2 regions of the Algoriphagus taiwanensis genome follow, and region 2 is predicted to be linked to the other one. Evidence: riboswitches for the same ligand, from Rfam matches in the RefSeq annotation. Region 2 holds a riboswitch; the other holds the start of a gene.
What was found. A riboswitch is a leader RNA that binds a small molecule or an ion and turns the genes downstream of it on or off. The one in region 2 is predicted to bind S-adenosylmethionine.
Positions count from the first base shown of each region.

Region 1 (3,125 bases), on a different contig from region 2:
GATACCGCAGGCACGCTCTGCAAAGCTGCCCAAATCATCAAGGAAAAAGGAGCCAATTCGGTAAGAGCCATCGTAACACATGGAGTACTTTCAGGAAAGGCTCATGAAAACATCGAAAATTCCGTTTTGGAGGAATTGGTCATCACCGACACCATTGCACTAAAGCGACCTTCTCCTAAAATCCGGGTTCTAACTGTAGCCGAACTGTTTGGAAAAGCCATCCACGCAGTCACAGGACATACTTCAATCAGCTCTCTATTTATCTGAGAAACCAATTTTAAATACAAATACATATGAAAACACTAGAGATTATAGGGTTTAAAAGAGCAAATCTCGACAGTGCCTCTTTGAATGAGATCAGAGATACCGGCAGTGTACCCTGCGTGGTTTACGGCCCAGGTATTCCTGAGCAAATTCACTTTCATGCCCCTGCTATCCTTTTCAGGGACTTGATCTACACTCCAGACGTTCACCTAGTAGAATTGAACATAGAAGGAACAATCGTGAAGGCGGTTTTGAAAGAAGCTCAATTCCATCCAGTAAGTGAAGTATTGCTTCATGCTGACTTCATGGCTTTCACCAACGACAAGCCAATCAAATTTGAGATTCCTGTAAAAATCACCGGTAGCTCTCCAGGTATTGCAAAAGGTGGTAAACTGGAATTCAAAACCAGAAAATTGAAAGTAAAAGGATTGGCTCAAAACCTTCCTGATTTTATCGAGGCCGATATCTCCAGCTTGGACTTGGGTAAATCTTTCAAAGTAGGTGAATTGACTCCTGAAGGATACGAAATCCTAACCTCTCCAAATGTCTCCATCGTGACTATCGGTATTCCGAGAGCACTCAGAGGCAAAAAGGCAGAGTAATTCTGACTTGGCATTCATTCAAATCCTGCTCTTTACCGGGCAGGATTTTTTATTTTTGATCCTTTAAAGCCTAACTCCAGGCTTAAAAATTCATTCAATCTGATTGTGAAAAAGCTGTCCTGGAGTTCCTGACAGCGACAATATAAAAGAGCATGAAGTACTTAATCATTGGTTTGGGTAACATAGGTCCTGAGTACGAGCTGACCAGACACAATATCGGATTCCTTACCCTTGACCGCTTGGCAGATAAAGAAGGAGCGACATGGAAAAGTGACAGACTTGCCTTCAAAACCGAGATCAAACATAAAGGTCGAACACTACACCTGATCAAGCCCACCACTTACATGAATCTAAGTGGAAAAGCAGTCAATTACTGGATGAAAGAATTGAATGTAACCAAGGAAAACATCTTGGTACTGGTAGATGATGTGGCGATTCCCTTTGGAAAACTTCGGATGAGAGGAAAAGGAAGCTCAGCAGGACACAATGGGTTAAAGAATATAGAAGCCCTCCTAGGGGGTCAGGACTATCCTCGCCTTCGTATGGGAATCGGTGACGATTTCCCCAAAGGAAGACAAGTTGAGTATGTTTTGGGACGATTTACACCGAAGGAGTTTGAAGAGCTACCTGAAATGATGGACCGGGCTATTTCCATGATTCAGAGATTTTGCACGGTAGGTATCGCCCAAACCATGACCCAATTCAATGACTGATTGCATGGGAGATTTGGAAATCCCCATTTCTCCCTTTTTCTTTGCATCACTTCAGGTGACTGATTTATAAAGAAGAGGCGAGAGACTAGGCTCATTGACCCTCTGGCAACCATCTTCAGCCAAGGAGAAAGGTGCCAAGTCCTACCCTCAGCGGGAACTATAAATTGGCGGAATATTCTACCCCTCTTTCTGGTTCAGGTTCTGCTCAGGGAAATTCTTTTTTCATCCCTGAAGCTCATCTCTATCAATGCACAATGCCATGAGCCATTTTGAAACAGATTCCATTCGAATCCAAAGCCGAACCAACGAAAAGGAACACTCCTCGCCTATTTTCCTGACTTCCAGCTTCACCTTTGACTCAGCTGAAGAGGCTCGGGCCATGTTTGCCGACGAAATTCAGGGGAATATCTACTCTCGCTATGCCAATCCGAATTCCGCAGACTTGATCGAAAAAGTATGCGCTGCCGAAGGTACGGAAGATGGAATCGCCACTGCTTCAGGGATGGCCGCCATGTTTGGAAGTATCGCTTCTTTATTGCAGCAAGGCGACCATATTTTGGCTTCCCGTTCGCTGTTTGGTTCCACCCATCAATTGCTGACGCGAGTATTTCCAAAATGGGGAATCACCTCCACCTACGGAGATATTTCCGATTATCAAAACTGGGGAAAGCTGGTCCAGCCCAATACTAAAATGCTTTTTATCGAAACTCCGTCCAATCCGGGCTTGGAAATCATCGATCTGGAATGGGCAGGAAAGTTTGCTCAAGCTCACGGGCTGATTTTGGTGGTGGACAATTGTTTCGCTACCCCCTACCTTCAGCAGCCCGCCAAATGGGGAGCACATATCGTTACCCATAGTGCAACCAAATACATTGACGGACAAGGCAGAGTTTTGGGAGGTTTGATTTTGGGAAAAAGAGAGCTCATCAAAGAAGTGCAGTTTTTCACCCGACATACGGGCCCCTCTATTTCCCCATTCAATGCCTGGATCTTAGCCAAAAGCATGGAAACCTTAGCCGTGAGAATGGACCGTCATTGTGAAAATGCTCTTAGAATCGCTAAATATTTTGAGGGAAGCAGTCAATTGGAAGCTGTCAAATATCCATTCCTTCCTTCTCATCCTCAGCATGATCTGGCTAAAAAACAAATGAAGGCAGGGGGAGGAATAATCACCCTTTCCCTGAAAGGCGGGGTAAGTCGGGCCCAAAGATTCATCGATCAGCTCCAAATGATCTCTGTCACTGCCAACCTGGGAGACAGCCGTAGCATCATCACCCATCCTGCTTCCACTACTCACAGCAAACTTTCCGCAGAGGAGCGTGCCAAAGTGGGAATTTCAGATGGCTTGATCCGACTTTCGGTAGGATTGGAACATTCTGACGACATCATCCTAGACGTAGAGCGCGCTCTGGAAAGATCCAAATAAGGAGTTTGACAGATCAAAAGCCGGCTGGACATCTGCTCAGCCGGCTTTCTATTTTCAACTTTTCCACTGGAGGGGATGCTTTTCCCTGATTTTTCTTTAATTTTTTGGATTCACTTTTTC
Region 1 covers NZ_BTPE01000021.1:42,560-45,684, reverse strand. Annotated here, with positions in the region: gene AAA938_RS19240 (ribose-phosphate pyrophosphokinase) at 1-267, shown strand, start outside; gene AAA938_RS19235 (50S ribosomal protein L25/general stress protein Ctc) at 294-866, shown strand; gene pth (aminoacyl-tRNA hydrolase) at 1,019-1,579, shown strand; SAM riboswitch class I at 1,641-1,745, shown strand; gene AAA938_RS19225 (trans-sulfuration enzyme family protein) at 1,839-3,005, shown strand.
Region 1: another riboswitch for S-adenosylmethionine. It lies ahead of AAA938_RS19225 (trans-sulfuration enzyme family protein); the one in region 2 lies ahead of AAA938_RS04980 (homocysteine S-methyltransferase family protein).

Region 2 (3,125 bases):
CTGAATGACGAAAGGAAGTCAAAGGTTCCGATTTTGGCTTTGACTGCAGCCTCCATCAACGAAATTAAAGATGAACTGGCTGCTGCGGGTTTTAATGATTTTATCCCCAAGCCATTTTCCCCGGAGGGGCTTTATGATAAAATTTTCAAGTATCTGAATACAAAAGAAAGTATTGAATGATGGGTTTAGCATTAATTTTGCCTTTCAGCAGGCTGATTTAAATCTTGACCTTCCTGTTTCATGTCTACCTACCTTAGGTTTTTTCTTACTTTTCTGTTGATTGGTTTTTCTGGGACCTTATTTTCCCAGCAATTGATCAATAAGCGGCCTACATTTTATGCATACACGGGGTTTTCCGGCGCAAATCTTACCCAATTCAATCAAATGCTAAAAGACAGGGGGCTGTCTTCTCTGAGAAACAGATATTCCAGCTTGGGACTTGGCTATCAGGCTCGAATCAATGATTTCGTCCTGGGGTTTGATCTAGGCCAACACACCGGAAAAGCAAGTCAGCTTGATGATATGGAAATCCGATATCGGACGACGAGGGCACTTTTCAATGTGGGGTATTCAATGACCGAGGAGGGTAGATTTCAATTGATTCATTATTTGGGTTTAGGATTCGGATTCATGAATTTTCAAATGCTCCCCGCAGAATTGGACCGAAACCTTGAGCTTTTCCTCCAAGAACCTCAGCAAGGCTTTATTTTGAGGAAAAACAACATTCATGAAGGCACTTCTCAGTTTGGAAATTTCTTGACAGAGATAGGTTTTCAATTAAGTTATGATTTTCCTATTCCCGGAAGAAAAGAAGCCCTGCAAGTCATGGCTAGAGGAGGATATTCTTTTAGTCCATTTGAAAATTCCTGGAATATGAATGGCATTGCATTCGACAATGCTCAATCCGGTGCTTTTATCCGTGTTGGAGCGGGGATTTCCCTTCCTGATCGAAATTTCTTTTACAAGGATGCCTCTATTGGTATTTCTCTGGTGAGGGGAATTCATTTTACCCGTCCTGATGAATTGAATACCTATCTTGAATCGTTTGACTATCAGCCTTTAGAAGGAAAGCCTTCTAATTGGGGCTTGCGGATTTTGGGAGAAACAGAGGGTCTTCTTTATGGAGTTGATGTCTTTAATCTGGCGATGAGTGGACAAGCAAGCAATTTCCAAGATCACATCTTGAACAGTTTGCGCGTCTATGCAAACGGAGGCTTGAAGCTTATCCAGTACGGCAATTTTGCATTCGGATTTTTGGGAGGTTTAGGCTATGGGAATCTACGGTATACGCTTAGTGAAGTGAATAAGCCGGACTTTCCTGAGCTTTTCGAACAGCGGTATTTTGATGGATACTTGAGGAGTTCGGGAGTAATGGTCAAACCCGAGGCGTTTTTTGAATACGGCCTTCCAATGACCAAGCGTAAACTTTTTGATCTGGTATTTACTGCGTCGGCAGGATATGAATTGGCTTTTCCAGGCTACCAGTTAGGTGAGATTTCTATGAATAAATATATGTCTGGCAGCTATTTGCTTTTTGGAATTGGGGTAAGGCCTTGATTAAAAAGTAAACGAGGATCTACTTTTATCTAAGTTTTACTTCCTTCAGTTGATTGTATTTCATTTTTTGCTGTTATTTTTGTCCAGCTTATCGAGAAAGACCGAGGGAAGGGCCCTACGACGTCTTAGCAACCTGATAACAAGGTGCTAACTCCCATTCCGGATATGCCGGAAGAAGATGAGCGGAAAAGAATACCTCTCCGTACTTTTCTCCGTGTTTTGCTCGATTAGCTTTTTGATTTGAAGAAAATATCACCATGCAAAACCGAACCGAAGCCCTTTTACAAGCAATAGAAAAGCGAATCCTAATTCTGGACGGTGCTATGGGCACGATGATTCAGCGCTACAAGCTGGATGAAAATGACTTTAGAACTCCTGAACTGTCAAATCATCCTAAGCCATTGAAAGGGAATAATGATCTCCTTTCTCTGAGCAGACCGGATATTATTAAAGCTATACATGCTGAATATTTAGAAGCTGGGGCAGATGTCATCGAAACCAATACTTTCTCCGGAACTACCATTGCGCAGGAAGATTATGCACTTCCTCATTTGGCCTATACGATCAATTATGAATCAGCCAAAATCGCAAGAGAAGTAGCAGATGAATTTACAGCCAAAGACCCTTCCAAGCCCCGATTTGTAGCCGGTGCAATGGGACCTACCAACAGAACTGCCTCTATTTCACCGGATGTCAATGATCCTGGCTATCGGGCGATTACCTTTGACCAATTGGCTGAAGCCTATGCAGAGCAAGTGAGAGGTCTTCTTGATGGTGGGGCGGATATCATCTTGATCGAGACTATTTTTGATACACTCAATGCCAAGGCTGCTCTCTATGCGGTGCAAGAGGTATACGAGGAAAGAAATATTCCTTTGGATCCCCGAGAAGGAGGCATTCCGATTATGATTTCCGGAACCATTACCGATGCTTCTGGTCGGACGCTCTCCGGTCAGACTACAGAGGCATTTTTGATTTCTGTTTCCCACGTTCCCTTGCTTTCTGTAGGTTTGAATTGTGCCTTGGGAGCAAAGGAATTGAGACCTTATTTGAAAGTGCTTTCCCAAAAAGCCCCTTTCTACGTTTCAGCCTATCCCAATGCAGGACTACCTAATGAGTTTGGAGCCTATGATCAGGGCGCCAATGAAATGGCGGATCAAGTCAGAGAGTTTTTGAAGGAGGGAATGCTGAATATTTTGGGAGGCTGCTGTGGTACTACTCCGGATCATATCCGAGCACTGGCCAAAATGGCTTCGGAATTTCAGCCAAGAAAAATTGAAGAAGAACTTGAGGAGGAGGAAAGCAATGCCTAAGCAGAACTACATGAAATTGTCGGGTTTGGAGCCTTTGGTTTTTACCCCGAATATCAACTTTGTCAATATCGGAGAGCGGACCAATGTCACCGGTTCCAAAAAGTTTGCCCGACTCATCCTGAATGGGAAATACGATGAAGGCCTGGACATAGCTCTCGATCAGGTAAGAGGTGGTGCCCAGGTCTTGGACGTGTGCATGGATGAGGGAATGCTAGATGGAGAGTATGCCATGACCCGATTTCTGAATCTGATTGC
Region 2 covers NZ_BTPE01000003.1:157,385-160,509, forward strand. Annotated here, with positions in the region: gene AAA938_RS04970 (PAS domain S-box protein) at 1-180, shown strand, start outside; gene AAA938_RS04975 (hypothetical protein) at 241-1,557, shown strand; SAM riboswitch class I at 1,643-1,742, shown strand; gene AAA938_RS04980 (homocysteine S-methyltransferase family protein) at 1,815-2,870, shown strand; gene metH (methionine synthase) at 2,863-3,125, shown strand, end outside.